2 regions of the Chryseobacillus diguaensis genome follow, and region 1 is predicted to be linked to the other one. Evidence: riboswitches for the same ligand, from Rfam matches in the RefSeq annotation. Region 1 holds a riboswitch; the other holds the start of a gene.
What was found. Region 1 has a riboswitch for manganese ahead of ACOT8F_RS00400 (FbpB family small basic protein). Riboswitches for the same ligand answer to the same signal wherever they lie in the genome.

Region 1 (16,356 bases):
CCTGCGAGCATTTCTGCAAATGTGCTTTTTCCGCTTCTTACCCCCCCTGTTATAAAAATCAGCATATCCTTTTCCCCTTTACAGGAAGACATGCTGACAAGCCCTTTTCCATTTCTTCCAGCAGCTCATTTGCCGATCTCAGTTCATCTCCTATTTGTGTTGAGGCAATGAGGATTAAAGGGTCACTATGAAATTCATGATTCATCTTTGTTAACGTTTCGGTCACTTTCATAAGAGCTTTCAAAAAAACACCCTCGGATAAATTTCCATGAATGAAAGTCCAGATGCTGATGGCTTGGGATGCTTTTGTAACAACCGTCTGAATCATAAAATTTTCTTTGTGCGTTTTGTGCTGATCCATCTTTTGTTCCCCAGCCGGAAGTGCTGCTAGAATGGTTTCATGTTTGAGCCAGCCCCTTTCTTCTAAAATAGTTTCCCGTCCTTTTTCATCTTTGTATTTTTGAACAGGTAAATTTGCAAAGCATTTATACCAGCCAAAGCCAGGTTTATCAGGACCTGTGAAAAGCGTTTTTAGCGGTCTGTTTGATTGAAATGAAGTCATGTTTTCTATTGCAGATAATTTCCCTGTAAATTCTATGAAATTTTTTTCAGGTACTGCTTTTAAAAGAACTTGCGGCCTGCTGCTCTTAGGATGATAGTGCCTTTCCAGGGCTGTCCCGTAAACCCTTTCCAGGATTTCTCTTTCAAGCACTTCATATGCACTCCCCTCTGCTTCGACCTGGCCATGATTCATCAATAGCAGCCTGTCGCAATAAAAACTTGCCAGATTCAAATCATGAAAAATAGAAAGGATGGTAAGCTTATTTCTTCCTGCGGCAGCTTTTAAGGCAGAAAGAAGCTCCTGCTGATAGCTTAAGTCCAGATGGTTTGTCGGCTCGTCCAAAAGAAGAACATCCGGCTCCTGTGCAAGTGCCTGAGCAAGAAAAACACGCTGCTGCTCCCCGCCGCTTAAAGAATGGATGGACTGCCCTGAAAATGGCAAAATTCCGGTCTCCTCCATTACTCTTTGAACAATTTCTTCATCATGTTCATTCCACCTTGGCAATATTCCTGCCTGATGGGGATATCTTCCCATTGAAACAACTTCTTTAACAGAGAGATCAAAGGAAAGATGATTCAGCTGCGGCAAAACGGCCAGCACTCGCGCCCGTTCTTTTGATGAATAGTCTGATGATCTTTTTCCTTTAATAAGGATATCTCCCTTTTCTGAGTTCAAGAGACCAGAGATCATCTTCATCAAAGTAGTTTTTCCGCTCCCATTCGGACCAAGTATTCCGAAAAATTCACCTTCACCAACTTGAAAAGAAATGTTATGCAGAACTTCTTTTTTTTCATATCCGCCTGACACATCTTTTAGAAGTATCATTTTATCTCCTCCCTTACTTTCGATTTGCGAAAAGAATGGCCGCAAATACCGGGGCACCTATTATGGCTGTAATAACGCCAATCGGCAGCTCTCCAGGTGAGATAATGGTTCTTGCTAGCAAATCCGAGAGCATTAAAAATCCGGCACCTGTTAGCATGGAGAGCGGCAGCAAATGGCGATGGTCAGTACCGTATAAAAATCGGATAATATGAGGAATAACGAGTCCTACAAATCCTATGGCTCCTGAAACAGCGACTGCAGACCCTGTCAAAACGGAAGCCGCTATAATAATCATAATCTGTTTATTCTTCACCTTCACCCCAATATAATGAGCTCTTTCCTCACCAAAGGCGAATGCATTCAATTCTCTTGCCTGCATAAGCAGCACAATGCTTCCAGAAATAAGAAACGGCAAAATCATTTTCACATAGGGCCAGCCTCTCATCGAAACACTCCCTAAGAGCCAGTTCATGACTTCTCTTATTTCATCTCCTGTTAATGCAATGATGAGTGATATAATAGCCCCTAAAAAAGAATTTGCAATAACTCCTGCTAAAATCAGCGTCTCCATTGAAGTTCGCTTTTGAGCAGCATAGGAAATGAAAAGGACACAGCCCATTGTTAATGCACCCGCAGCAATACTGAAAACAGGCAGTGTATAGATACCAAATATATTAATTCCAAAGTATATAGCTGAAACAGCTCCAACGGAAGCACCTGAAGAAACTCCCAATGTATAAGGATCAGCTAATGGATTTCTGAGAAGACCTTGAAAGGCCCCTCCTGCTAAAGCAAGAGAAGCTCCTACAAAGCCTGCCAATAGAACGCGCGGAAGGCGTATTTCCATTAAAATGCTCACAGTAGATGGATCTACACCGTTAAGGGGTCTCCCTTGTTTACTGATCATCTTAACGATATCCATAAAGGGAATGGATACTGCACCCGCTGATATACCAGCAAACAGTGCGAGTAAAAGGAAAGCCAGTACTGCTGTATATTGAAAAATGCGGTTATTTCTTATAAATGTCCGGATAGATGACCTTTGCAAGCTCTTCTACTCCTTCCGCTAGCCGCGGACCTGGTCTTGTAACCTGATCAGAGTTAACATCAACAATATCTTTATTTTTAACTGCGCTGACATTTTCCCAGCCTTTTCTGCCTGAAACCTGCTTAATAGGATCCTTTATATAATAGCCATATGTCGTTATAATGCTGTCAGGATTGAGCTTAACGGCAGCTTCTTCTGATATTTTTGCCCAGCCTTTCAGGTCCGCTGCTGCATTTTTTGCTCCAATATCTGTTAGAATTTCATCAATAAACGTTCCCTTTCCGGCAGTGTATATATCCGGAGAAGGCGAGATTTCAACATATACTCTTTTCTGCTTATCTTGAGGAATGCTTTTTGCTTTTTCTTTTACGGAAGAAATCTTTTCCTTCATCTTTGCGATAATGTCTTTAGCTTCTTTCGATTTCCCAGTTGCTTTCCCTACCATTTCTATTGATTGGTAGACAGCACTAAATGTTTCAGCATCATTTACTACAACGACTGAAATACCTGCATTCTTTAGCTGATCCAGGCTGTCTCCCGATGAATTCAGGCTTGATTCATGCGCCAGTACAAGGTCCGGTTTCAGACCAATTATTTTTTCCACATTTACCTTTTGGGCATCTCCCACTTTTTCTTTTTTGCTAACATCCGCTGGATAATTATCAAAATTAGAAACCCCTACAATTTCCTTGCCAAGATTGAGATCATACGCAACCTCTGTATTGCTTGGAATTAAGGAAACAATGCGCTTTGGCTCCTGCTTAATTGTTACTTCCTTGCCTGTGGCATCCTTTATTTTCAAAGGAAATGCCGCTTGGTTCCCTTCTTTTGTTTCCGCAGAAGGATTTTCATTTGTTTTTTTCTGGTTTTCAGCTGTATTGCATGCCGTAAGAAGACCTGCTGATAAAGAGAGTGTTAATAGAGCAGAAAATATTTTTTTCATCATTTGCCTCCATTATGCTATAGTCGTTTTCACTTTGAATTGCCTTATAAAAACAAAAAACACCTCCCTGACTGCGGGAAGTGTTGCCAGCATGAATGGACACAAGATTGCAAAAGCAAATACATTGGTTTCAAGTAGTGGCACCTTCCTATCCTCGTAGGGTTTAAGGTGAGATGAAAGCAGGCAGGTCTCCTGGCTCATGATCATTGCATCCTGCACCTTCCCATGCATATGCACAGTGGTTTATCCAGGAATACTCCCATTTACAGTGGCGGGACCGCGTTGGAATTAAACCAACTTCCCTATTATGCCAAGCTTATCAAGATTGGCACCTGTTCCAAATCGTTATTTAATTAGAGCAAATCTATTATACTCTATTTATTAGGAATCTTGCACTTAAAAAATAAAGCGCAAGCGCTTTGGTTAGCACTGTCTAATAAAGAAAGGGACTTTTCAAAAAAAAGTCCCTTACCTTTATTATCTTCTTGCAAACAAGCGAAAAGCTTTTCGCACGATATAAAACAAGATCACAATTCCGATCAGATTCACTAAAAGTCCGGCAATGGAACCAAAAGCTCCCATGTGGCCGAACATACTGCCAAATAACAGTCCAGCTAATCCGCCGTAAAAAATCCCTTTCATAAATGAATTCCCTTTAGCCCTTGAAGCAGGAGCTTTTTTATAGGAATTGTAATTATTGTAGCTTTTCTTTTGTTTAAACATGGAAGGCGATTTAAATCCTCCTCCAGAACGAAATCCTTTTGCACTTGCAACATTATCCTGACTGTGGCTGATAAAATTGCCAACAGGTGAAAGAAGCAAAGCAAAAACTAAAAATGCTGATAATAATTTTTTCATCTTTTATAATCCCCTTTTTTAAATATATTTTCCGTAAATATAAATGTTTAAACTGCTGTTATTACTCTTCCCAGTAATGGTTTATGTTTTAAAAATCAATTTTTTAATGGAACTCTTTTTGTTATCAGACTTTGCATGTTTCTTCTCGACTTTCTCTTCAATGAAGTCCAGAGTTTTCGAGTCCTTCATCATTTCTTGTTTGTTGCTTCTGATTAATTCATCCATGTTATGAAATACGCTTCTTCTCATCTTTTCATTCCTTTCTTTATTCGTTCGTATCCTCTTAAAAACAGCAAAGGCGCTTTTACCAAGTTGGTAAAAGCGCCTAAATAAAAAATGCCTTTACCAATTATTTTGGCAAAGGTCTCGCTAGCAACATATGTTGCCAATAAAGCCGGGGAATTCACCCGTAATGACGACTTTATTCGAACAGCTACTCCCCTTTGAGAGGATAAACGAACTATTAATATACTAAGAGTTTACACCATTTCATTTCTTTTGTCAATGATAGTCAGACGAGTATTTAACTATCATTTTCCCTCTTTTAACTGTCCGATCTTTTATATGAAAAAGCTGTCGTGTGACCCGCAGATATATAACGTTTGCTGTGTTACGGCTCTGTCCACTTTTGTCCTCCCTGATTGACATACTGCCTTTCATCTTTGCAAATGAGGCACTACTGGTTCATTAACTGTCCTGTCATATTGCACACCGCATGTAACACAAATAAAATGGCCCATTCGAAACACGCCTTATACATTTAGTTATTTCTCTGAATATTTTAACAAAGGATAATTTCTCCTGCACGCTTCATTTTGATTATGTATGAAAAATAGGACATGACACATGAACAGCAAATCATTCGCCTTTTCTTCTTCACCAATTCTATAATGGTCAAGAAGGATACTTTTATAGGGAAGTGGCCAAAGTTTTCTGCATGAAAGCTTTGGGTATACATGAAAATTTCTGAAGGACTTGAAATGCTTGAATTGACAATGGAATTTATGGGAAATAAGCGTACCATCCATCCTGCTTTAGTATGGGATGAAGACAATGCAGTTCTTATTGATACTGGTGTCCCTGGGCAGTTAAAGGAATTTGAAAAAAGTTTTAAAGCAGCCGGAATTTCTTTTTCAAGCCTGAATAAAATCATTTTAACCCATCAGGATATCGATCATATTGGAAGCCTTCCGGAAATCTTGAGCAATACTGAAAAAGAAATTGAAGTGCTTGCCCATAAAGAAGACAAGCCTTATATTGAAGGTGATAAACCGATAATTAAAATGAATCCTGAAAGAATGAAGCAGATGACTGAAACCCTTCCTGAGGACAAGCAGGCAAGTATTGTCGCTATAATGCAGAAACCTCCTCACGCAAAAGTGGATACAACGATTGAAGATGAACAAGTACTTCCGATCTGCGGCGGTATTACAGTTATTTTCACTCCTGGACATACACCGGGCCATATCAGTCTTTACCTTCATAAATACAAAACCCTTATAGCGGGTGATGCACTAGTCGGCAATGACGGGCAAATTTATGGACCAAGTGAAAGAGTTACACCTGACATGAAACAGGCGATGGAATCGATTAAAAAATTTACAAAATATGATATCGAAAAAGTTATTTGTTATCATGGGGGCTTTTTTGATGACAGTACAGGCGAACGTTTAAAAGAACTTGCTGGAGAAAATTAGTACTGAAAGGACCAGTTAAGTTTACAAGTAAGCCTTTCCCGCTTGAGGTACCGTAATAGGAAAAAGAAGATATACACCACTATAAAAGCAGTGTGTTTCCCATAGGAAATCACACTGCTTTTATAATTTTTAGATAGAATAGACTTCTTCAACTACCGTGCCAAAGCTTCAAAGCAAAAAAGGAGTTATTTTCGATTTTAACAAAGTCTGTTAATGTCCAGATAATGCAGTTTGTGAAGAACCGGTTTTCGATGCTGAATTAATGGCTGCATTTAGAACACTTCGTGAATTTTTTAGTTATTAAGATATTTCTTTAATGTTTCTTGCAGTGTGCCTCTTGTTTCAGCATCTTTATCAAAACGGATTCCTGCTTGGACCATTTTTCTAACAAGGTCAGGTCTGAGTCCAGTAAGTATGGCTTTACTACCCATCATGGAAACCCCAGCTAATACTTTTTCCAAATGATCAATGACATCCATTTCCATCATGGCTATACCCGAAAGGTCTATAACCAGCTTCTCGATTCTTGATTCAGCAATATCGGTCAAGACTTTTTCCTCTATTATTTTAATCCTGTAAGAGTCAATTGTGCCAATCAAAGGCAAAACGGAAACAGTTTCACTTAAAGGAATAATGGGAACTGACAAATGTTCCACCATTTCTCTTTGTTTAAGGAGCATTTCATCCTTACAATTTGAATAACTAAGGAAAAAACTGTTAAGGAATTGATCGATCCTGTCATTTATTAGTTTTTCAAGTTCATAATATTCCAAGCGTTCCATTATTATACCCTTTGATTCATCAATTGAACCAATAATCTGCCACAAAGTTCTTCTGATAGCTTGTACCCATTCTAATTTTAATGCAAGTGTTAATGAATGAGTCGCCCAGGCAATTCCCTCCTGCTCTGCAAAAGAGACTAATTCTGAATCTTTTTGATCAACTACATAAAAAATCAATCTTCTGGCATTTTTTAATAAATCAATGTTTCCCTTATTTAAAATGTCTTTAATTTTCCCCGAGACGTTTATTGCTTCAGACAGCAGCTTACCCTTGAATATTTCTCCGTTTTCGTTTATGTAAGTTTTTATCTCTTCACTTAAGATAACTTTTGATTCCATTTTGCTGCTAACCCCCTATTAAACTCCATCTTATATATATATAGTAACAATTTTATATACCTTTTTGAAGATAAAAATTTTAAATTAAGTTTACTCCCAAGCTAACTGACTAGGTTTATTTAAGACGAATACTTGGAAAAGGTAACAATTTAGAATTTGTCTTATTTTGGATTCCAGAAAAAAATTCATCCTTTTTCCCTATTTTTAAAAATTGGATTTTTTCTATCTTCCCAATTAGCTTGTCCTCCATTTATAGTAGTAAAGGATTAGAACAGGACGATATCTGCATCATGCAAATCTGCAGGATCAGCAAGCAGACTGATTCATACCCAATAGGACCAATATACAAATGAATGATGGAGGGTGAAAAATGAAGGATTTGAGCAGACGGTTAATCATCAGTCTTCTGCTGACAGGCATTATTTGCGGAGGTATCAGCATTTCAATGGCAAACCTGCCTGAACCTGCCGTACATACAACGGGAAAATGAAAAAAGCGCAAGGCGATTGCCTTAGGCGACAAGCACATGGAAAGCTTGGCTTATAGGTTGTTCTTTCACCTTCTAGACAGATGGGCTTTTCACCTCGAACCTATGGCGCCTGAAGCTATATTCAGTGCGTAAACTAAGTTAAGAAATGTTATCAATTCTGTTAAGCTAAAAAGAAAGCCTCTTATCCAGTCTATTTCTGAAATGGATGAGAGGCTCATATGAGAAGAATATCGCAATAATGGACCAATGAAATTTGCGGCTGCTCTATTTGTCAGTTGTTTTTGGGTTATCAGCCGTTTTTCATTTCCTTAAGCAATATTTTTTTAGCTGAAGTTAATTCTGCAAATTGTTTATCAAGTTCTTTATATTTTGGATCACCAGCAAGCAGCATGCTTAATTCACCCAGAACAGCAGAAATTTTCGTTTCCAGAACAAGCAGCTCTTCCTTGTGCGTTTGCTTGCTATTTTCATTTTTGTTTACTTCCTTTTTCGATTCGTAACTTTTTAATCCGTGCTCATAACGCCTGATTGTGCCTTCTTCAAAAACAAGAAGGCGGTCAGCTAATTTATTCATAAAATAATAATCATGGGAAACGATTAAAATTGAACCGGTGAAGTCTTTTAGCGTTTCCTCAAGCTTCTCTCTGCTAGGAAGATCAAGATGATTTGTCGGCTCATCCAAAATAAGCACATCAGCTTTTTTTAACAGCATACCGGCAAGCTTCATTCTTGTTCTCTGCCCAAGGCTAAGTTCACCGATTTTCTTATTAAGAGTGTCAGCCTTCATTCCAAGGCCGGCACATATGGTTTTAAGCTTAAGAATGTCATCGCGCTCTTCCAGCTTCAAAGCCTCGATTGGTGTTTCATTCTCTTTAAGGTCGGTAACATCCTGGCTTAAATAACCAATTTTCAACGAATCACTTTTCCAAAAAGTGCCTTCCGTTAAATTTTCATTACCAAGCAGCACTTTGACCAGCGTCGTTTTCCCACAGCCATTTGGTCCGAAGATCCCCACTCTCTCACCGTATTTTACATAAAAATGACTTTCCTGAAAAAGCCAGCGATGTCCGGCTTTTTTTCCCGCTCCGGCCATCTCATAAATCCGCTTTCCTCTTTTTCCGCCATTTTCAAATTCAAATAATAACTTTACGTCATCTTCTGGTTTTTCAATTTTATTTTTTTCCAGTTCAGCAGTAAGGCGAGTCATTTTCGAACGAATTTGGATGTCCATTTTCTTTGCCTTGGCCCTGTGAAATTCTTTAAATCCAATTTGTCTGCGTTCAGAAGGAGACCCCTTTTTGGTTGAATCCCTATGGGCTTTTTCAGACCAATTTTTCAAATTTTCCATTTGAGATTCGATTTTCTGCTTATTTTTCTGCTGGTTTTCATACTTTTGCTGCTGCAGTTCCTGCCTTCTTTTTTTCTCTTCTCTGTAAGCTGTATAGTTACCAGTATATGATTCAAGCTTTCCTTCTGAAAGCTCTTCTATTCTGTTTACTGTTTCATCAAGAAAATACCGGTCATGGGAAATAATGATGACAGTACCCTCATATTGTTCAAGCTCATGGATCAGCCAGCGTACTCCCTGCAGATCCAGATGGTTAGTCGGCTCATCCAAAAGCAGCAATTGAGGCTTTGAGGCCCATACCTTTGAAAGAATAAGCTTCAGTTTTTCACCGCCGCTTAAATGACTCAATCTTTCTGCTTCCCAATTCTGCGCCTTTTCCAATCCCAGCTTGCTGGTTGTTTCCAGTATTCCGCTTGTATGATCCTCACGAATGATGGATTGAAAATCCATCAATTTATATTCAATCGATTGCTCCAAATATCCTACGGATATATGACGTCCAAATGTATCGATATTCCCGCTGTCAGCCTTAAGCTTACCAGCTAAAATATTCATTAAGGTTGTTTTTCCGGTTCCGTTATAACCGACAAGACCAATTCGGTCACCCGATTGTATTTCAAGCATCAAATTATTTAAGATAGAATGTTCACCGTAGCTTTTCTGAAGATCACTTATTTTCATTATGTTCATACAAGGCCACTCCTTTTTTGTCTAAATCAAAAAACCTCTCCACAAAGTACCCGGAGAGGTTTCATAGAAATGCCAAAAAAGCAAACAGAACCTGCACAGCTTCAAATAAGCTTGAAAGCTATACGGCAACAGAATGATTAAATGGGCAGACTAATCCTACTTCTCCAGGTTTTGCGTATTCAGCAAACGTAAGAAAAATAAGATTAGAATTTCATCGGCCCAATTTCATCCTTTCCGCACATAGAATTATTTCCAGTATATGAAAGTAACATGTTTATTGTCAATATATTTTATCTAATTTCCCATGATAGAAAAGCTCATCATAAATAACATCTCATTTTTTCTTTTCCTATTATGGGGTATATAGTTAATAGGAAAAGGTATAGTTCCTTCTTTTTTTCGGAAATCTATTGAAAACTAGAGGTGAAGCAAAAGATGAAAAAAATGAATACAGGCATTGTCACAGCATTGTCAGCGATCGGGATTGCCCAAGGATTGAAGGTATTTACTTACAAAAAAGTGACAGGAAAATGGGATTGGAGACCGCTATTGCAAACTGGCGGAATGCCGAGCTCTCACTCTGCGGGTGTTGCTTCACTTGCTTCATATGTTGCTGCAAAAAGAGGGACTAGTTCCATTGAAACAGCTCTTGCCGTTGTTTTCGGAGCGATCGTTATGTACGACGCTCAAGGCATCAGAAGACATACAGGAGAAATTGCAAAGCTTGTGAATGATATTGATGCAGATATTGAGGTACTATCAGGTCATTTCCCAGGTCTTGGACATGTTAAGCAGGAAGAAGAACTTAATGAATTACTTGGTCATCAGCCTGCAGAAGTCGCTGGAGGTGCAGCACTCGGAATTGTCATTGGTTTGATTAGTGCCTGGATCGAAGACTCGAAATAAAAGGCTGAGAGGTATAAAAGCAGCCCGGATGATGAGATCCTGGCTGCTTTTCTATGATAAAGAACGTGATGATTATCAGCAAGCCCTGCAAGGATCATGAAATAGATAAAGTCCCCTTTTCTTTAACCCCTTCAGTTAAAAGCATTAGAAAAGAATATGGGTTCAAAGTGTCCCCATCACTTTCTCTTGTACTTTTTTAAATATATCCATAATATATAGATAATCAGTGATCAGAAAAGCGGTGTCAAAATGAACGTAAGGTTTTTTCGATATGTATTATTCTTCATTGGATTGATTTTTTACGGATTAGGTAACGCTCTTGCCATCAAGGTGAAATTTCTTGGGATCCATCCATGGGAAGTATTGAATGTAGCTCTTTTTCAGCATTTTGGTATTACAATTGGAACATGGGGCGTTTTGTGCGGGCTTTTTTTGGTCATCATTTCATTATTTATGGATCGAAAATATATTAATATCGGCACATTTCTGAATGCTATTATGATCGGACCTATCATGGACTTGTTTCTGCATTTGAACATTCTGCCTGATGCCACACCATATTTGGCTGTTAACCTTCTCATATTGTTTGCAGGTATTGCGATAACTGGGATTGGAGGCGGAATGTATGTTGCTGCGGGCATAGGCGCAGGGCCGCGAGATGGCTTTATGCTGTCTATATCAGATAAGACAGGATTATCTGTGAGCAAATCTAGAATACTCGTGGAAAGCATCGTCCTTCTAATCGGTTTCTTTCTTGGCGGACCTGTTTTCATCATGACATTTCTCTATACATTTTTTCAAAGTCCTGTATTCCAAAAGTCTCTTCATATTTTTCAACTTTTTATCAAAGCAATAGAGAATAAAAGAAAAAGCCATACTGCATCCATGTAAAAAGCCAGCAGAATTTGCCGGCCTTTTACTTAGAGGGGGATTTATTCTTCAAACGCCTTGTCCGCCATCAGCTTCAAGGCAATATCATCAGAAGGGGGATTGTGAAGGCCTGCCCTGACGTCTCTGTAAAACCGTTCAAGCGGCTTTGATTGAAAGAGGCTTTGCCCTCCTACTATTCTCATGGCTAGATCAACTACTTCAATAGCTGCATTGGTTGCAATATATTTCACAGCAGCGAGTTCAGTGCTGAGTCCTTCCCGTTTATCCTTCTCATCATCCCATTTTTTTGCGGCTGAATACATGACCTGCCGTGCTGTAAAGAGCTTCATGTCCATTTCAGCCACCTTTCTGCGAACTTCCGGAACTTCTTTAATTGGATGCGGAAGACTATTAGGATGATAATTTTTTGCAAAATCAACTGCATAGTTTCTAGCCGCAATGGCAACTCCAAGGTAGCAGGCAGGAATATGCAGAAGCCATCCTTGGGCCATTGCTTTTTTGTTTCGATTGCCATTGACAAGTGCTTCTTTAGGAACTGCCACATTATCAAGAATAAGATCATCACTTCTTGTACCGCGCATCCCCATCGTATTCCAAGTTTCTTCTATAGATACACCCTTTGTTTCTCTTGGGATCAGAAACTCCCCTACTTCACCTGATTCTTCAACTGTTGCGGTTATAATAAAGTAATCCAGAATCGGGGCTAGCGAAGTAAAGATTTTTCTTCCATTAATGAGCCAGTCTTCCCCTTGTTTCACAGCAGTTGTTTCCGGCTTGCCGCCGCGTGCTGGACTTCCGGTACCCGCTTCTGTCGCCGCACTGTTTATTAATTTTTGTGATTGTGTTACTTCTTTTGCCATCTTCTCGAATGTTGTTTTTTCCCATTTCATTGATTCACGCAAATTGATAAACAAACCTAAATGCCAGCCGATCGAAAGGGCTGTTGGGGCATCTCCCTGAGCTATCTTTTCTTGAATAAGCAAAAAAGTATACAGATCGATTTCATGCCCTCCAAGGCTTTTGGGAATAGTAAGCGAGTAAAAGCCTTCATTTTTTAAATCAGCAAAATTATCAAATGGAAAAGAAGCTTCTCTGTCATGTCTTTCAGCACGTTCATAAAAAAGTCCGGACAGCACACTAGCCTTCTTTAACCATTGCTCTTGCTCAGCTGTTTTTACAAATTGTTCATCAAGCATCGTCATCATATCCACCTGCTTATTTTCTTTATAAAGTGTTTCAGTTCAGAAGAAAATTTTCACCTTCAAAGCCAAGGAAAAGGAAAACATATCGTTCATATCTTATCGACTAATTACTTGAGTGAAAGCAACTATGCTTTATTTTATCGTTTTTGCTCATAAAAAATAAAGTAATAGATATTTTCACGATTCAGACAAATCTGATATGATACTTTGGAAAGGCTTTTTCTCCATTATGCTCCCAATAACTCTCAGTTAGAACATAATGTAAGAAAGCTCTGATCAAAATAGCATAAAGAATCCATTAAAAGGGGGTTTTATCCTTGTCTCATTTTAAGGAAAAACTGGAAAAGTATGCGGACCTTGCTGTTAAAGTAGGCGTTAATATTCAAAAAGATCAAACCCTGGTCATCAATGCGTCAATTGAAGCAGCTGAATTTGTCAGAATTGTAGCTAAAAAAGCTTATGAAGAAGGCGCTAAAAATGTTCAGGTAGATTGGCACGACGAAATCGTTGCCCGCACGAAATACGATCTCGCTCCTGATGAAGCGTTTCAAGAATATCCATCATGGCTTGCAAAAGGAAAAGAAGAGCTGGCTGAAAGCAATGCAGCTTTTATGTCTATCGTTTCCGCTAATCCCGATCTCTTAAAAGGGGTAGACTCCAAAAGAATTGCTGCTGCTAATAAAGCTGCCGGCCAAGCATTGGATAAATACCGCACATACATACAATCTGATAAAGTGAGCTGGACTGTCATTGCTGCGGCATCGAAGGACTGGGCTAAAAAGGTGTTCCCTGATGTAAATGATGAAGAAGCTGTTGAAAAGCTCTGGGAAGCCATTTTCAAAGCAACTAGAGCTGATCTGGAAGATCCTGTGCAGGCTTGGAAGGATCATGATCGTTCCCTTCACAGCAAGGTGGATTACTTAAATAGCAAGAAATACAAAACCCTGCATTATAAAGCAAAAGGAACAGACTTAAAAATTGATCTGCATGAAAAACATCTCTGGGTTGGCGCTGGGAGCACAAACGTGAATGATGTTGAATTTATGGCAAACATGCCTACTGAAGAAGTTTTCACTGTTCCGCTTAAAGAAGGCGTTAACGGTACTGTGTCAAGCACCAAGCCTTTAAGCTATGGCGGCAACTTAATTGACAATTTCACTCTTACTTTTGAAAACGGGAAGATTGTAGATGTAAAGGCAGAAGCCGGTGAGGAAATCCTCAAGCACCTTGTGGAAACAGATGAAGGGTCACATTATTTAGGAGAAGTTGCTCTTGTGCCATATGATTCACCGATCTCCAATTCAGGTGTGCTTTTCTACAACACCCTATTTGATGAAAATGCATCCAATCACTTGGCTATTGGAAGCGGGTATGCTTTTAACATCGAAGGCGGCAAAAAAATGTCCCGTGAAGAGTTAGCGAAACATGGAGTTAATTCAAGCATTACACATGTAGATTTTATGATCGGTTCAGATGAAATGTCCATTGATGGCATTAAAGAAGATGGAACAAGCGAACCAATCTTCCGTAACGGAAATTGGGCGATTTGATTCCGCCTTTAAATGATAAAAGGTCTGTGAGAAACCTGGGCTTCCAAGTATCTCCAGACCTTTTTTTATTTCCGTTTGGCAGGATTCAAGCTTTGCGTGATCCGGTCCAGAATAATGGCTAAAATTACGATGGCAATCCCTGCTTCAAATCCAAGACCAACCTGAATCCTTTGTACAGCACGGTATACCTCCACCCCAAGACCAGGCGCTCCAACAAGAGAAGCTATAACAACCATCGATAGAGCAAGCATGATACTTTGGTTGATTCCTGCCATTATAGTTCCAGTAGCCAGAGGAAGCTGCACTTTGAAAAGCTTCTGTGAAGTTGTTGATCCAAATGCATTCGCTGCTTCAACAAGATCCTCAGGAACTTGGCGGATTCCAAGATTTGTGAGGCGGATTGTCGGTGGCATGGCAAAAATAACAGAAGCGATAATACCAGGGGTTACTCCAATTCCGAAAAAGAGAATGGCTGGAATCAAGTACACGAAAGCCGGCATCGTTTGCATGAAGTCCAATATCGGACTTAATATACTTGATACTCTATCACTTTGTGAACACCAAATTCCAAGAGGTATCCCGATAATTATGGAAATAATAACAGAAGTAAGAACCAGTGCAACAGAATCAAGCGTTTGATCCCAAAATCCCAAATTAATAATGAGAAAAAGACCCAGAAGTGTAAAAATCGTCAATCCCCATCTTCTGCTCGCCCAATAAGCAAGTCCAGCAATGATAATAGCAAGCAGAATCGGCGGCACTGCTCCCATTAGGCCAACCAGCAAGTCATTAAAGGTTTCAATTATACTTCCAATTACATTGAATAAGCCAAGAAGCCTGTCATTTAAAAACTCTACAAAATGGTCTACATATTTTCCGAGCGGCAATTTCGGAATATTGTTCATGGCTGAATCACCTCTTTACCAGCAAGTGCCTGAATGACGCTGCTTCGTTTGACAACCCCTCTCAGACGGTTGTTTTCATCAACAACTGGCAATGGATATCTTGTGCCAGCCATTCTTTCATACATTTCCTCGAGCACTGTATCAAGCGTTACTGTAGGAACATCTGTATGGATAATGTCTCTTATATTCCCATTTTCCGCTACAGCCCTTGCCACATCGTCCGCTGTAACAAGGCCTATGTACTTCTGGGCTTTATCAACTGCATATATGCTTGTCATTCCAGCCTGCCTTAAAATTTGAAGGGCTACCCTTGGTCCCCTGTCAACCAGAATGGTTTCGGCTCTGCTCATAACACTTTCAGCAGTTAAAACCTTGCCGAGGTTGACATCTTCAACGAACCGTTCTACATATTCGTTTGCAGGATTAGTCATAATATCTTCCGGCGTGCCGATCTGAACAATTTCTCCATCTTTCATTAATGCAATTCTGTCCCCTATTCTGAGGGCTTCATCCAAATCATGCGTTATAAAGATGATAGTCTTTTGCATTTGATCCTGAAGTTCAATCAATTCATTTTGCATATCTTTCCGAATAAGCGGATCAAGTGCACTGAATGCTTCGTCCATTAAAAGAACATCCGGATCATTCGCAAGCGCTCTTGCAAGTCCTACCCGTTGCTGCATACCTCCGCTTAGTTCTCCTGGATAGCTGTTTTCATAACCTTTTAAACCAACCAATTCAAGAGATTCTTGTGCTTTCGCTTCTCGTTCATTTTTTGAAATTCCTTGGACCTCAAGTCCATAGGCTGCATTTTCGAGAATATTTCTGTGAGGAAATAGAGCGAAGCGCTGAAACACCATACTCATTTTTTTACGGCGGACTTCTTTTAACTCATCAGATTTCATCTTAACGAGGTCTTTTCCTCCAACGATGATTGAGCCGGATGTTGGTTCAATCAGTCTGTTTAAAAGTCTGACCAGAGTTGATTTTCCGCTTCCTGAAAGTCCCATTATGACAAAGATTTCTCCGCTATGTACTTCAAAACTGGCTTGTTTAACACCGACTGTCATGCCAGTCTCTTTTAGAATTTCCTGTTTTGTTTTCCCGCTTTTTAGTAACTCAATGCCTTTAGAAGGATTTTTGCCGAAAACTTTGCTGACGTTTTCAACTTTAATAATGATATTTTCCATAGCTCCACCTCTTTCTTTCATCTATTATTTGTCAATAATGGGTGTTAGATTCACTCAGGATGAGAAGATGCAGCTGATCGCACACTCGGGGGACTATTTATATCTACCCTGCTCGAAGAATTGATAAACT
Region 2 (16,356 bases), on a different contig from region 1:
GATTTATAGGTTCCAGCTAATTTCTGATTATATATATGTGAAACAAGCTATTCTCATGTTTGTCTTTGTTTCTATATGAAAGTTCCAGTCCCATAATAAATAAAAACCGCTGCCATTTGCAGCGGTTTTCGCCATTAATTAAGAATAAAGATCCAGATAGTCAATCAGGGATTCTTTTTGTTCTTTTGTGAGGATATTTATTTTTTCAAACATGCTCGAAAAAAAGAAAATTTTCTTCCTTCTTGATCCTTTCATAAAGTTCACCAATCTTTCCTTAACGAAACTTTCTTTCCATTAGTGAATTATATGTTGGTTCAAAAAGTTTGCGGCAAGCAATCAAAAAAACGCTTATTTCGGGAACTGCTATTTAGCAAAGCTTGTCCCTTCCAATGTCAAAAGCAAGTCCTTCAGATTGGTTTTAGTGCCTGCATAGCCCGTTAAGGATTTGTTTTTCCCGATGACGCGATGACACGGAATGAAGATGGGAAGCCTGTTCGCACGGTTTGCCTGACCAACCGCACGTACGGCTTTAGGACGGCCGATTTTTTCTGCAAGTTCACCATAGCTTCTCGACTCGCCATATGGAATATTACACAATTCATTCCAGACTTCTTCCTGAAAATCAGTCCCTTTGAACGATAAAGGAAGCTCAAATACTTCCCGATTGCCATCAAAATACTCTTTTAGCTGCTGAATCGCATCATCAAGAAGATCAGATTTTTTTTCTTCTGCAAAAAAGTTCTTTTTAAAAAGCTCTAAATCTTCCTCAGAAAGCATTAAATGAGTAATCCTTTCACCTGAGGAAACAATAGCCAGTTTCCCCAGCGGAGAGTCTAAAGTTTGATATTGGTACATTTATATTCACCTCAATTTGGAAGTACACTTGTTAATAGGCAATGTAATGTAAAAAGTCGTTCCCTTGCCTGCCTCACTTTTCACTTCCACTTCTCCCATATGTTCCTCTATTATTTTAAAGCTTACCATTAGTCCAAGGCCAGTTCCCCGTTCTTTAGTCGTATAAAAGGGTTCTCCGAGCCTCTTAATTTTATCCTCAGGGATCCCGCTTCCTTCATCCGTTATAGAAATGAGAAGCCGCTCTTTTCCTTTACGGGCAATCTCAATATAAACATTTCCTCCGCCTGGCATAATTTCGATCGCATTTTTCACGATATTGATAAAAACCTGCTTAAGCTGATTCGATTCACAATAAATGGAAGGAAGTTCGGGATCTGTTTTAAGATGCATTTGCACATTGCTTAAGATAGATTGTGCACCTAAAAGTTCCATCGTATCTTTCATAATTTTAAGTACGCTTTTCTGTTCATAATGAACGGCCTGAGGTTTAGCAAGCACTAAAAATTCCGTTATAATCGATTCAATCCTGCTGAGTTCAGAAGTAATCACATTAAAATACATCGAGAAGTCTTCTTTTACACTTGCTTCAAGAAGCTGAATAAATCCTTTTAATGCGGTCATTGGATTTCGGATTTCATGAGCAATACCAGCTGCCAATTCACCTACTACACTAAGTGTATCTGATTTTCTCAATCTCTCTTCAAGCTCTTTCCGTTCTGTCACATCTCTAAATACGGCCAGATGGATATTGTCGTTAATATTTCGCTTAACTGAAAAATCAAGGATCTTTTCCTCTCCATTCTGCAGTTCAAGCGTCACTTCATGAGCCATTTTACCTGACAGTCTTGTTTGCTCTTTAGGCATCAGCTCATACAAATTATATACTCTGTTTCTCTTTTCAGGAATTTCCAATATTTTAATAGCCATTGGATTCGCATCAACGATATTGCACTCATTGTCAAACAGGATAATGCCATCCATTCCGCTTGAGAAAATTTTTCGGAATTTCTGTTCACTCTCACGAAGCTCTTTTTCCATCCGCTTCCGATCACTGACATTTCGAAGGATGGTAAGATGATTTCCTTCCATCACATTCATTTTGGAGGTAAATTCAAGTTCTTTAATCTGCCCGTTAGCCATGATAAATAACAATTCCTCACGAATGGCTCCTGACTGAATATATTCCCTTTTTACTAATGTGTACCTTGCATCATCCTGATCAATAAAATCGAGAACATTGCTTTTTAAGAGCTGTTCCATCGGAAGCTCAAATGTTCTGGTCGCTGCGTGATTGGCTTTTTGGATATTTCCCATGGGGTCCCAAATGATAATAGCATCAATAGCATTTTCAAATACTTCCCTGAATCGTTCCTCGCTTTTAAACAATTTGAGCTCCATCGTCCTCTTTTCGGTAACATCTCTCATGATGGCCATAGAGTAGCCATTCATCATATTGGCAGTCGTTGTATGCTCTAGGATTTTTTTTTGCCCTTGCTTTAATACAACAGGCAATTCCCCTTTCGCCTTGCCATTTTGCTGCAAAGCTGACAGAAGACGCTCAAGGTTCCATTCGCTTCCTCTATCAATAAAGTCGGAAAGACTCCATTCGGAAATTGTATTTTTTTGGATCTCGAATAAACTGCAAAATGAAGTATTGGCATCTACAAATTGACCTTTGTCATCAAAAATAACGATCCCATCTGCAGCTCGCTGGAATAGATCTTTGAATAATTTTTCATTCATATTTTTTTCTCTTTCCAGCAGCTTCTTTGAGGAAATATCCTTCATGATGTATAGGTCTTTCATGCCAAATCCGTATTTTTCAATAGAAAGCTCCAAAATTCCTGTATCAAGCTTCAGGACAATGTCTTTCGTTTGTTTTTCGTTTTTAATGGTTTCAAGATATGATTTAACGCTCTCAGTGTGCGGGACAAGAAAGTCCCCTAAATTGCGCTGTTTTAATGCTTCTTCCGGAATTTGAAGAAGCTCACAGGCTGCATGATTCACATTGATTACGTTTAAAGATTCATCTAAGATAATAAGAGCGTCAAAGGATTCATTAAATATATCCTGGAAATAGTCAAGCTTTGCGCTAAGCTTCTTGTTTTCCATCTTTAAAAGGCTTTTCTCTCTTTTTATTTGATCAATTTCTTCCATGAGTTGCTGGACACTAACGGCTTCCATCATTCGGCTCAACCTGAGGATCCCCTCTCCACACGGCTTCATTTCTGCCATTTACTTCTACCCTTTATTTCTACAAGTGCCTGCATACTCCTCCAAAATTATGTTAATTCCAACGGCATTTTATGAATTTTATTTCTTCTGTTTTCGACATTATTTTTCAAATCGTTACGATTGGATTAAATCCTTTTAACAATCTTTCGGTGGAAAAGCTTTTAAAAAAGGGAATAGGTTACAATACTAATGGCGGAAAGATGAGGTGAAACACGATGAAAGTGCGTGACAGTTATTTTGACAACGCGAAATTTCTCCTGATCATTCTGGTTGTGTTTGGCCACTTAATTCGTTCTTATATTGAAGACAACGAATTAATGATGCAAGTATACAAGCTGATATACACCTTTCATATGCCGGCCTTCATACTCATTTCAGGATATTTTGCAAAAGGCTTTCAAAAGCCTGGCTATCTGAAGAATTTAGTTAAAAAGCTGATTCTTCCTTATTTCATTTTTCAAGGAATCTACACCGTTTTCTTCTATTATATAAAAAATGAGAGCAGTCTCGATTTAAACCTCCTTGACCCTAATTGGTCATTATGGTTTTTACTAAGTCTGTTTTATTGGAATGCTTTATTGTTCATTCTTTCAAAATGGAACTGGAAGTCTGTAATGGGCATGTCATTACTTTTAGGAATTCTTGCAGGATATGCTGATTTCCTTACCAATTTCTTAAGTCTTGCCCGTACATTTGTATTTTTGCCGGTTTTTTTACTTGGCTTTTATATGAAAAGGAGCTATTTTGAAATGCTGGCTTCTAAATCAGGAAGATTGATTTCAGCAGGAATTCTCTTAGGGACATTCATTTTATACCATTTTGTACCCTTTGATTTTAAATGGCTGCATGGTTCCCTTTCCTATTCTCAGGTTGGAGCGAATGGGCCAGCTGGAGGTTTTATCAGGGGGATTGTACGCACTGACTTTTTTGACGGTTCTTAGCTTTTTAGCATTAGTTCCAAACACCAGAACCTTTTTTACAAGATGGGGACCGAGGACGCTTTATGTGTATCTGCTTCATGGGTTTATTATTAATGGAATAAGATACACCATTTTAAATAACTGGATGGAAGAAAATGGACAAAATCTTTCCTTCTGTTTAATAACAGCTATTCTTGTGGCTTATTTGCTGTCTTCAAATTCCATACGTTTGTTCACACAGCCGCTAATCGAGCTGCGAGCTTCAAAGATGCGTGATGCTTTTAAAATAGTCTAGTACACCAGAGAGGGGTTCCCTCTCTTTTTTTTTGGCGAGAATATGATAGAATGAATAGGTCTTTACAGTACTAATTCTAAGGCTCAGTTATAGCTATATGTTGATTTTTGGCACCCTGTTGATTTGGAGTCCGCCCGCGAAAAGGGAGTGCCTGCAGCGGAAATCAACAGTCAAGTTTAATAAAGCCAATTCTAAAAAAGTGGTGTTATACATGAAAATTATTGCAAGTACGCTAAATGCGAAATATATACACACAAGCCTTTCCATCCGTTATCTTAAATCTTACGCGGAACCGGAATATGATGTGGAACTCGCTGAATTCACCATCAAGGATCCTTCGATGAACATTGTGACAGATTTATTTTCCCGTAAACCGGATGTGATCGGATTCAGCTGTTATATATGGAATATCGAAGAAACAATAAAGGTAATTCAAATGCTGAAAAAAATACAGCCTTCTCTTGTCATTGTGCTAGGCGGCCCTGAGGTCACTTATGATGCACCGGAGTGGATGGATAGAATTCCTGAAGCAGACTGTATCGTGCTTGGCGAAGGTGAACAAACGTTCAAACTTTTGCTTGAATCTATTGAAGCAAAGAAGTGTTTAAGTCAAGTAAATGGGATTGTTTACAGGGAGAATGGAAAAGTTATTGTAAATCCCGGCGCCAATAAACTGGATTTAAAAGAACTGCCGTCTCCATTCCGTTTTAAAGAAGACCTGCCCCAGCTTTCCAAACGTGTGACCTACATCGAAACCAGCCGCGGATGCCCCTTCAGCTGCCAATTTTGCTTATCTTCAATTGAAGTAGGAGTTCGCTATTTTGATCGTGAAAAAGTAAAAGAAGATATTCGCTTTTTAATGAAAAATGGAGCTAAGACAATTAAATTTGTGGATAGAACGTTTAATATAAGCAGAAGCTACGCCCTTGAAATGTTCCAGTTTTTAATTGATGAGCATTTGCCCGGGACCGTTTTTCAATTTGAAATTACAGCTGATATTATGCGCCCTGAAGTTATCCAATTTCTAAATGACAATGCACCAAAAGGCTTGTTCCGCTTTGAGATTGGTGTTCAATCAACAAATGACGATACGAATGAGCTGGTGAAACGTAAACAGAACTTCGCTAAGCTGACTAGAACCGTCACAATGGTGAAGGAAGGAGGAAAAATCGACCAGCATCTGGATTTAATTGCCGGGCTTCCAGAGGAAGATTACACTTCTTTTAAGAAGACATTTAATGACGTTTTTGCTCTGGGACCAGAGGAGCTTCAGCTGGGATTTTTGAAAATGCTTCGAGGCACTGGACTTCGTTTGAATGCAAGTCAGCATGATTATGTCTATATGGACCATTCTCCATATGAAATTCTGAAAAATAATGTCCTTTCCTTTGAAGATATCATCCGAATAAAGCAAGTAGAGGACGTTTTGGAGAAATATTGGAATGATCACCGAATGGATGAAACGATGGGCTTTTTAATCAACCATGTCTTCCCTACACCTTTTGACTTCTTCCAGGAGTTTGGAACGTTTTGGGACCAAAAAGGCTGGAGCCGTATTGGCCATCAGCTGGAAGATTTATATAAGAGGCTGCAGCAGTTCCTTAAAGAAACAGCTCCTGAGTATACATCTATTTCAGAAGGATTTATGAAGTACGACTACTTAATGACACATAAATTTAAGCCAAGAAAACCTTTATGGGACGACTCATTATCAAAAGAGGAACGGGACAAGGTATATAAGATGATCCTTGAAAATCCTGATCTGCTCGGAAGCAAATTTGCCAATAAGCAGTTTACTGAAAAAGAACTTTACAAGCATACTGTGCTTGAAGCTCTGCCATTTAATCTTCAAGAGTATCATAATTCTGGAAAAACCAATACCGAAAAAACCTATTTGCTCGTCCATTTCGATCCGATTCTTTCCAAAACAGAATCTTATTATATGGGCACTAAGCCTTTAACTTCAAAAGCTATGTAGAAAAAAGTGAGGAAAATCCTCACTTTTTTTCTTTTTGGCATTTGTCTTCCTGGTCTTTCTTTTTATACTTAACTAATTCAAGCAGCTCGATCGTTTTAGCTGCATTCATATCTCCCAGTTCATGTCCAAATTCTTCTTTAAGCAACTGTTTATCAGCTGGTTTTTTGTGATTTTGCATTGAACGGCTTTTTTCTGTCTTTTTGGACATATTAGACCTCCGTCTTATTGACCTTGCATTCCATGCTTGGAATTGCGGTTAGCAGCCTTCTTGGATTTTTCATGGCTGTATTCTGCCGCAAATTCAGAATCCGGCAAGCTTTCGGTTGGGGTAAAATTGTTTTTATATGCCTGATTTCTTGCTGCCTTACGTTTCATAAACATCCCCCTAAGTGAAAAATCTAAAATCTGCGGTTTCTCCCGCATTCTTAGCTTGTGCATGTGGAAGGATGACTAACTAAGTAATCTATGTTAATTCTGGTTATTTTTATGCTGGTATGCAATGATCACAATTTCTTCTCCAGTTTCTTCTCTTAGAAGCTGTTCAGCCTTCTTTAAATTGTTAAGATGGTTTTCATCTAATTGGGCAACCGGAAACAATCCATCCTTGTTCATTTCGCATTTCTCCTTTTTCGGTGGTCTGTTTGCACTCTATTTATTTTGCCCGATGAATCCTCTAATAAAACAAGACTTTCTACTCATTACCATCGAATTATTTTATTTGCCATTACGGTACACTTTATGAGCAGTCTCAGGAATACGAAGCACTGCTTAAAAAACTGGGTCCGGATTCGCTTTCAAATGAATCTGAAAAAAGCCTTGTAAAAGGCTTCGGTGTAGTGGCTTCTGAAGTAAGAAAACTGGCAGAACAGACCGCAGAGGCAACCGGAAACATTCAGATGATCCCCCTCCTCTGCCCAAAAGGAAACCAATAATGCTGTAATGAAAGAGAGTACTGGTGCTATTGCAAAGGGAAATGAACTCGTTCACAATGGGGCTCTATTTTCCAGGAAATATTAGATCATATTCAAAACCTTGAAAAAAGAAGCAAGCATGTTGGCGAAGCCGTTTCAAATGTCAACAAGCAAATGAAAGCATTAAAGAAATTGATGTTAACAGAAGAACAAAATGCAACGATGCAAGAGCTGCTAGCCGCCTCCCAGCTTCTTGCTTCCATGGCGGCAGAATTAAGAAATTCTGTTTCAGCTTTTAATGTTTGACCCCTTTTTTATGAAGGGGTTTTTTCTTTTATTAATATTCCATATAATGCCACTGCTATTTTCAACTTCTTCTAAACCTAGGACAGAGCCTGTCTCATTCATGCGTGTTATAATTGTGATATACCAATACATGCAAGTAGGGATGACAATGAAAATTATTTGTTTTGGAGACAGCTTAACAAGAGGTGTCTCATTTGTTAAAGGCCGATTGCGTATTTTAAAAGATAATTATCCTGCTCATCTTGAGGAATTGTTTGCCGAAGACAAAAAGGATGTAAATGTTATTAATAAAGGTGTATTTAATGATAATTCCGATACTTTATTAAAGAGAGTGCAAAAAGATGTGATTAATGAACATCCGGACTTTGCCATTATCGGGATTGGAGGAAATGATTGCAATTTTAAATGGGATGAAGTGGCATCTTATCCGAATAGGTCTCATGAGGCAATTGTTCCGCTGGACCGCTATATGGAAAATGTCGCTGCTATTGTGGAGAAAATTAAGCAATCAGGTATTACTCCCGTTATCACAACAATGCCTCCTCTAGATCCAGTTAGGTATTACAGCTATATCGCTTCAAGATACAGCAGCTCCATTAGTCATTGGATCAGCGCTGTCGGCGGAATTGAACATTGGCACGGAATGTATAATAGAAGTCTCAATAAGCTGGCAGATGATTTTCAAGTAATGAAAATTGATGTCCGGTCCGCGATAAAACAAGCGGGCAGTCTTCTTCATTTTATAAGTGATGATGGCATTCACCTTACTTCTGAGGGATATCAAATACTTGGCAGGGAAGTTGCCCGGCATTTTTATAAAGAATAAAGATTGAGCCAGCAGGAATAAGAGGTGATTTATGACAACTGCAAAGCTGACTAGACTGGAAATGGCAGAGCTGTTGCTTTCCCTTAAAGGAGAGTTCGATGTCCCTCCGCTTACAATCATAAATAAAAGCATACATTCACGAAATCCTGCAGGCAGCGGACCTCCTGAGTTTTTAAAGCGCATTGCATCAAGAGATCTGCCTTACGGTTTGTCAACGAATGAAATTGTTGAGCTGGGAAATTTATGTGATTTTGCTACCCTCTCTTCAACATCCCTGCAAAACTGGATAAAAAGGGATATTCGGGAGTTGATTGGACCTCCGCTGCAAGGAAAAAAATATTCCATCGATCAAGCAGCCATTCTTTTAACTGTTAAGGATTTAAAAATCGTTTATGACTTTGGTACAATTCGCTATTTATTAACAGCTTTATTCAACACGATCACAGACCGAAGCGACGATGTGATCAGCCCAGTAACTTATTATCACATTTACGCGCTTCTTCTGGAGTCCCTCTTAAAAGAGCCATCATGCAGCCCTTTAGAATTTAGCGAGGAGTACATTATCCAGGTGATTGAGGACACTAAAAAGGAAATTTGGGTGCCTGAGGAAACATGGGACCATATCGAGGATATTCTTGTCCTGACGATATTGGCAGTAGCTGCTTTTCATTTCCATCAGCGGGCAAAATTTTTTCTTGATAAACATCTTCAAAAACAAAAAGGAAAACTCAGCTGAGTTTTCCTTTTTGTATGAACCGTGATTGTGAATAAAGAGTCGGATCGTGATTCTTTATTCAGACTCCTTCATCACTGAAAATTTTTTGAAAATCCTGTTTCATTCATACATAAAAAAGGTTGATGGAAAAATGAAGAAGTCTTTAAGCGAATAATTCAGCCAGTAAGTAAAAAAATAGAGATACACCTGTTAAAGGTGGTATACAGTCTTAGTAAAGGAGATGAACAAAATGGCAAGAAATCGAAATAAATTGCTCGTGCCAGGTGCTGAACAGGCACTCGAAACATTTAAATACGAAGTTGCACAAGAATTCGGTGTCAATCTAGGTTCTGATACAACTTCCCGTTCGAATGGATCTGTTGGCGGAGAAATGACAAAACGCCTGATTGCACAAGCTCAATCAAAAACAAATCAATAAGATTTGTCAACTTAATAAGCATGGCAAAATCGCCGATGCAATCCGCACGGCGATTTTACAATTTTCCTCAAGACTGATTGCAATACATCAGGCCTTAATCACTTTTGTTTTGACTGTTTATGAAGAACCGAACTATGACCCTTTTTCTTTGATTTAACGCTTTTCTTTATTGATCCTTCTTTTTTATGAACTGGCTTTATAGGCTGTGTTTTTCTAGATGTGCTGCTCACCGTATGGCGGTTTTCTTCGTGTTTTATATTCGAAGGAGGCCTTCGCCTGTCTGAATCCTTATCTTCTTGCTTCGCTGCATGGTTTTTACGGCTGACCGAACTCTTAGTTGAGTACTCTTTATTTTGGCCAGAGCGGGATCCGTGATTTCCCTTCAACATGTTTTGAGAATGCCCTTTTTCTTTTTTAGGTTCAGGTTTTTTCCCTTTTTTCATATTCGGGGCTGAAATTGAAATTTCATGCTGATCTTCTTCCTTAACAGCTTTTTGCCGTTTAGAAATAGACATCTTTTTTTCTTCAGATTGATCTTCAGGACTTCGCAGGACGGAATGGCCGTTTTTCTTCTTCAATTCCTGTTTTGTTAATTCAAGCTTTCTTTTCGCATCTAATAGCTTCAGCTTTACCTCATCCTTGCTATTGGACTGAGGCTTAAGAGCAGAATTTTCAGAATTAGGACTTAAAGAGTCTTCTTTCTTTTTCTCTTCGTTCTTTTCCTTATGTTCAGTCGGTTGATTAATTTGCGGCTGAACTTGAAGTTCAAGATATTTCCCAGTAGAAATTCCCTGCTTTCTCGCCTTTTCTCGAGTTTTCATGTCGGACTTAACGATTTTTAGAGGAAGATCTTCGTTTTGAAAGGAACCTTTCAGGGAGCCAACATTTTTCATCAGCTTTTTATCATATTCTTTATTGCCCTGATGGTTGAAAATAGCAGTAATGAGAAGTTTTTTACCTTTCTTTACATAACCCATTTCCTTACTTTTCGAAACAATCTGATTAATTACATTCCGCACACCCTCGTGCTTCATGTTTGGCATATTGTTGATCAGCTTTTTACCATCATCATTTATAGGATGAATTTTTACAACTTGCATTTTTTCATTCAGCGCAAGTTCAAAGCTTGGATTTATATCCACAGTCATATAGGCATATACTTTGTCCTGGTCCAATATAGGCAGTACTGTAAAAAATAATAATATTATTGCTACTATGGTCAGTACACCGGCCTTTGCTGATTTGACCCCTGAAATTCCAAGCCACTTGCGAGTGCGGACTTCTTTATCAAACTCTTGGGGAGAGAATGCAATCTCTTCTCCCAATTGGTACTTTTTTTCAACGTTTCGGGCTTTAGTAAATTGGCCGTCTGATGTAAGCAGCGTGACATATTTATCACTCAGATGGACTACGACCCCTCTTTTCATGCATCGAGCACCCCTTTTATGTAGTCTTTTAAGTAGAGATAGTCGCCTGTCAAAATAATGACCATCGCAATGATATATTTGCGATTCCGTTCAACGGTTTTCCGGCTGACTGATACAAGTTTTTCAAGTTGTTTGACAGGGAGCTGCTTTTTTTGAAACAGCACTTTGCACAATTCCTCGTGTTCCACTAATATGATAGCTACCTGTATGGCGTTTTGCCTGGCATCAATATGCTTGGGCGAATGGTCAATCAAGTCAGCTATAGTCAAGTGAAACTCTTTCAGGACCTTTTGGAAATGAAGGATCTCTTCCTGGCGATGTTCCTGTTCTATTAACCTCTGAAATTCATCAATGGATAAATCCGCCTCGATTTTACTTTGAGAAACTTCTCCTTCTTCATGTTCCTGAAGTTCAATGTTAATGGTTTGCGCACTGCGGGCTTCTTTTCTAATATAATCGATCACTTTCCGTTTTATAATCAATTCTGCAAAAGCTAGAAGTGAGTTCCCTTTTTCCGGAGAGTATTTTTCGATTGCTTCGTTAAAGGCTATGAGCCCAATGCTGAATTCATCAGCTGTTTCATCTATATAACGTTTGCAAACGGAGGACACCGTTTTTGCAACGAAAGGCTTATATTGCTCAATCAGCTGATTCTGAAGTTCACTGTCACCCTGCTGGATCCTGATGACGGTATCTTCTAAAGAGCGTTTCCTTTTACCTAATTTGAACAAAAGGCTTGGCACACATTTCACCTCTGTTTCTCCCATTTAATACTTCGTTTATCATAGCTAATTTAGATGGGGAGCGCAAAGGAAGAAAATGTGAATCTCGCAAGCCACAGATGAGAAGCAGAGAAAAACAGCTTAAAAGCAATGATAAAGATGGATTTAAAATATTGGTTTTTCTGGCAAAATATTTTTTCTGTTGGTCTGATTGAACAATGCAGAGATGATAGGCACTGCTATGTTTTGGTGAGTGTTATTACTTTCGGCTGTTTTCGGATTTTTGCAGTTTTTGATTAGATCTCTGCAGATATTTTTCATCCGAACATTTGCAGATAATTCTTTTGGCCTATTATCGTATTTTTGCCTCCTCCTTTTTCAATTTCCCTGTTCACTAGAATATACGGGCTCTATTTCGCAATTGGGGGGGCATATTATAAATTTGTTAAGAAGCCTTTTAACAGTTAAAAAAGCCCATTACAAAAGGACCTTAATTAGAATGATTTTTAAAGTATATTGCTTATTTTAATATCTTAAGGCTTTGTTTAAGTGACTGATCTTTCTGCAATAATTAAGCTTCACAATCATTTCCTTATTTATGTAACGTAAAAAAGAACACATTGGATAAACCAATGCGTTCTTTTGTTAGCAGGAAAAAACAACAAATTTTAAAAAAGAGCCTTTTTTATTTTTGAATTTGCTTTCCGAATTGTTCCGCTTCCACATCTTTTGAGAAAATCCACCCACCTGCTGCAATTGCTGCAAGTACAATCCAGAAGGATATCTTCCATGCACCGGATTCGATAAAATGTTTAGAAACCATACTAATTTGAGGATGAGCCAGCGTATATAAACCAAGCTTTACTCCCACCCATCCAACAATCATAAATGCAGCTGTTTCAAGGTTTGGCTTCCTTTTAAGCAACGAGACAAACATACTGGCAGCAAAACGCATGATAACAATTCCAATTAATCCTCCGGCAAAGATGACAAGGAATTGTCCGCCATCTAAACCTCCGATTTTAGGAAGAAGCGTTGCAGGGAGAGTAACCGCAAGGGCAACAGCAGCTAAAATAGAATCTACAGCAAATGCCATATCCGCAATTTCCACTTTTAAAACGGTCATCCAGAATCCAGATTTTTTCTTAGGGCTGCTTTCATCTTCTTCTTTTTTCTTAAAGACAAACTTTTTCAGCAGATGATTCACAGCAATGAAAAGAAGATAAAGTGCGCCGATGGCTTGAACCTGCCAGACATTCACAAGAAATGATATAGCAAACAGCGCTCCGAATCTCATTACAAATGCTCCTGCTAATCCGTAGAATAAGGCTTTTTTTCGCTGATCATCTGGCAAATGCTTCACCATTACAGCCATTACAAGTGCATTGTCAGCAGCCAAAATTCCCTCAAGAACAATTAATACAAGCAATACCCATCCATACTCCATAAAAAGCGATAAATCCATTTTTCTCCTCCTAATCGTTCTCTTGCTCCCGACTAGGCTGAAGAAAATATAAAAAGACCTTCGCCGCTATCGGGCAAAGGTCTTGCTGAACATGTTAACGTGCATCATGTCAATAAAGCCGATGGAAAAATCCATGAATTGACGACTTTATTTTCAGGTAACTACCTGAACGCTACTCCCCTTTGAAAAAGAGAATCATATTTTGTTACTGTAACTATATAATTTTCTTGCGAACATGTCAACCTCTTATCTGAACTTGTTCAGGTTCTATTTTTTCTTTAGAGAGTCATATGTTTAATTAATACAGGCTCTATTCTTAAACTATGTTTTTTTTCAATCAAAGCAGAAATCGTGTGTTCTAAAACAATGAATAATGGGGAGGACATTGTATTGGATTCCATAGCTGCTCTAATACTAGGCATGATCCAGGGGCTTACGGAGTTTCTGCCGATTTCCAGTACAGGCCATTTGTATATTGGAAAAAAGCTTTTTGGACTTCAGGATGCTGGATTGTTTCTTGATACAATGCTTCATATCGGAACGTTCATCGCACTTATCGTCTTTTACCGTGATATACTGATCAGGCTATTAAAAAACCCGTTTGGACGTCTTACCTGGCTTCTTGCAGCTGGAACACTGCCTGCTGTTTGTGCTGGTGTTTTTTTTAGTGATTTTTTTGACAGGCTTTCCTTGACTGGAAGTACAATCGGATGGGAATTTCTATTAACCGGAGCTTTTCTATGGTTTGCAGGAAATATGAAAAGAGGCAGTAAGACACTTGAGGATCTTTCTTTTTTTGATAGCATTTGGATCGGCACGTTTCAGGCATTCGCCATTTTTCCAGCCGTTTCAAGGTCTGGGTTGACCATTGCTGGTGCTCTGTTTAGAAACATTGATAAAGAAACAGCAGCCTATTTTTCTTTCCTGCTTTCTATTCCTGCTGTTTTTGGTGCTATTCTTTTTCAAATGAAAGACCTTTCAGATAGCGGAGCAAGTCTCGGACTGACTCCTATGTTTCTTGCAACTGTATCAGCAGCCCTTTTCGGCTATGCAGCTGTAAAGTGGATGATTGATTTTGTAAAAAAGCACTCATTGAAATGGTTTGCAGGCTATGTCTGGATTCTTGGGATATTTATTCTAGTTATGCAGGGCTTAAAAGTCTTTTAATGGATGAAAAACCCCCGTTAAGAACTGCATACCGGGGGTTTGTTCTATACATAAAAGAGCCTTACTTCTTGGAATACTTCACAATATCTAAATAGAGCTTTGCAGATTCTCCCCATTTTTTGTCCGGTCCAAAAATATTTTGAAAGAGCTTTAAAAACAGCTGATGTTTCCCCTTATAAGGATACCATTGAATTTCATAATTTTTCTTTCCAGTATCGGCCATAACTGCTTTTTCATGACAGAAAGCCCGAAGCCCGCCTTCTCCATGATACCTTCCTATACCGCTCTGTTTTACTCCACCAAATGGCAAACCATGATTAACAACCGACACCATGACATCATTTATCGCTGCATTACCAGTAACAAGTTTTGAAACAACTTTTTCAGCCTTTTCCAAATCGTTTGTCCAGACACTTGCATTTAGGCCGTAAAGCGAATTGTTGGCCATATTGATGGCTTCTTCTTCTGAATCGAAAGGAATGATCGGAATAACAGGTCCAAATGTTTCTTCTTTGATAATATCCATGTCTTCGTTTACGTCAACTAATATAATTGGCTTTATAAACATCTCATTCGAAGAATCCCAATAATCAGGCAGTTCGCCTGTTATCAGTTTAGCCCCTTTACACACTGCATCTTCAAGCTGTTCCTTGACAATGTCGAGCTGTAGAGGCGAGGTCATGGATCCAATATCATCATTATCTCCATATCCCTGTTTTAATTGGATAACCTTTTCCCGCATTTTTGCCACAAATGCATTGTAGATGGGTCTTTCCACATAAAGTCGTTCTGTACTCATGCAAACTTGTCCGCTGTTTGTAAATGCTCCCCATATGGCACCATTTACAGCCCGTTCAATATTCGCATCTTTAAAAACGATCATCGGATCTTTCCCGCCAAGTTCAAGTATAGTCGGAATTAAATCTCTTGCTGCCTGTGCCTGAATGATCTTCCCCGTTTTAACAGAACCAGTGAAGAAAATAAAATCCGGCTTCCCTTTCGTTAATGCAGCCCCAAGTTCTTTGCCGCCATGCGCTACTTGAACCGTATGCTCCGGAAAACCCGCTTCCTTAAACAGCACTTCAATAAGAAGTCCTACAAGCGGTGTCACTTCAGAAGGCTTCAATATTACAGCATTTCCGCCCGCAAGAGCGCTGAGCATCGGAATCATCGCAAGCTGAAGTGGAAAATTCCATGGGGAGATGACAAGCACTGCCCCCCTTGACATATATTCGATATAGCTTTTTTTCCCTAAAAAAAGAAGTGGTGTTGATGTACTTTGCCGGGACAATATTCTTTCAGCATTTTGCTCGAAATAAACAAGTGCATCAAGGACAGGCATTACATCGGCTGTTAAGGCTTCTGTTTTTGTTTTACCAGTATCACTGCTGATAATCTGAACAATTTGTTCCAGTTTGCGGCTCATCAAATAGCGAAGCTCGCGGAAGTATGCAAGCCTCTCTTTCATTCTTAATGAACTCCACTCTTTTTCTGCTGCTCTTGCATTTTGATAGGCTGCAGAAACTTGTTTAATCGGAAATTCATCAATTTCCTTAATGATCCTTCCTGTTGCAGGGTTAACGGCTTGAAGCTTTTGTGCACTTGCAGCCTTAGCAGAAAGCTTACTCTTGACTTCCGGCATAACACTTCACACCTTCCTTTAAAAATGGTTTTCTGTTCTCTTTAAAAAAAGCTACTAAAACATCTGCGTACGTATTAAACGAAGGACAGGAAACATCAGAATTCTTTAATGCTTGCATGGTATTGCTGCAGTCATATTCCTGCCGATTACGTTCACTTTATATGCAGCTTCTCTTTTGACTCCTAAATCATTGATTGCCGCAAGGTGAAATACATGTGTTACTTCATTTTGGAGTCTTTCCCTCATTTCCTGACCGATTCCAAGGTTATCTTTTCGTAATATCTCCTTCAAGTACGGTCCCTTTTCCTGGAGCAATTTCTGAAAGCAATTCTCTTGCTTGCGGTACAAGATGAGGAAGAGAAAGAACGTAAACATGGCTAAACAATTCTTGCTTATTTGCTTCTCTTATTAATTCCCTCGCTATAAATCCTGGAAAACCTGTCACAAAAAACT

Region 2: it holds a riboswitch for manganese, as region 1 does, so the genes downstream of both, ACOT8F_RS17350 (TerC family protein) here and ACOT8F_RS00400 (FbpB family small basic protein) in region 1, are expected to answer to the same signal.

What each region holds. Positions count from the first base shown of each region.
Region 1 covers NZ_JBMKNV010000001.1:68,198-84,553, reverse strand. Annotated here, with positions in the region: gene ACOT8F_RS00430 (bifunctional adenosylcobinamide kinase/adenosylcobinamide-phosphate guanylyltransferase) at 1-65, opposite strand, end outside; gene ACOT8F_RS00425 (heme ABC transporter ATP-binding protein) at 59-1,387, opposite strand; gene ACOT8F_RS00420 (FecCD family ABC transporter permease) at 1,401-2,435, opposite strand; gene ACOT8F_RS00415 (ABC transporter substrate-binding protein) at 2,398-3,378, opposite strand; gene ACOT8F_RS00410 (hypothetical protein) at 3,391-3,579, opposite strand; cobalamin riboswitch at 3,544-3,729, opposite strand; gene ACOT8F_RS00405 (hypothetical protein) at 3,856-4,236, opposite strand; gene ACOT8F_RS00400 (FbpB family small basic protein) at 4,318-4,461, opposite strand; yybP-ykoY riboswitch at 4,608-4,690, opposite strand; gene ACOT8F_RS00395 (MBL fold metallo-hydrolase) at 5,193-5,933, shown strand; gene ACOT8F_RS00390 (STAS domain-containing protein) at 6,227-7,054, opposite strand; gene ACOT8F_RS00385 (protein YkpC) at 7,425-7,544, shown strand; gene abc-f (ribosomal protection-like ABC-F family protein) at 7,834-9,582, opposite strand; gene ACOT8F_RS00375 (divergent PAP2 family protein) at 10,018-10,488, shown strand; gene ACOT8F_RS00370 (YczE/YyaS/YitT family protein) at 10,738-11,379, shown strand; gene ACOT8F_RS00365 (acyl-CoA dehydrogenase family protein) at 11,421-12,584, opposite strand; gene ACOT8F_RS00360 (aminopeptidase) at 12,899-14,131, shown strand; gene ACOT8F_RS00355 (ABC transporter permease) at 14,197-15,036, opposite strand; gene ACOT8F_RS00350 (quaternary amine ABC transporter ATP-binding protein) at 15,033-16,226, opposite strand.
Region 2 covers NZ_JBMKNV010000013.1:66,156-82,511, forward strand. Annotated here, with positions in the region: gene ACOT8F_RS17290 (methylated-DNA--[protein]-cysteine S-methyltransferase) at 364-855, opposite strand; gene ACOT8F_RS17295 (PAS domain S-box protein) at 862-3,042, opposite strand; partial or broken gene ACOT8F_RS17300 (acyltransferase family protein) at 3,306-4,305, shown strand; gene ACOT8F_RS17305 (B12-binding domain-containing radical SAM protein) at 4,517-6,283, shown strand; gene ACOT8F_RS17310 (hypothetical protein) at 6,303-6,491, opposite strand; gene ACOT8F_RS17315 (hypothetical protein) at 6,506-6,658, opposite strand; gene ACOT8F_RS17320 (hypothetical protein) at 6,752-6,895, opposite strand; gene ACOT8F_RS17325 (SGNH/GDSL hydrolase family protein) at 7,649-8,326, shown strand; gene ACOT8F_RS17330 (DUF1836 domain-containing protein) at 8,358-9,062, shown strand; gene ACOT8F_RS17335 (alpha/beta-type small acid-soluble spore protein) at 9,283-9,480, shown strand; gene ACOT8F_RS17340 (anti-sigma factor domain-containing protein) at 9,579-10,907, opposite strand; gene sigI (RNA polymerase sigma factor SigI) at 10,904-11,659, opposite strand; gene ACOT8F_RS17350 (TerC family protein) at 12,315-13,094, opposite strand; yybP-ykoY riboswitch at 13,125-13,287, opposite strand; gene ACOT8F_RS17355 (undecaprenyl-diphosphate phosphatase) at 13,485-14,261, shown strand; gene ACOT8F_RS17360 (aldehyde dehydrogenase family protein) at 14,323-15,903, opposite strand; gene ACOT8F_RS17365 (SDR family oxidoreductase) at 16,009-16,194, opposite strand; gene ACOT8F_RS17370 (hypothetical protein) at 16,169-16,356, opposite strand, start outside.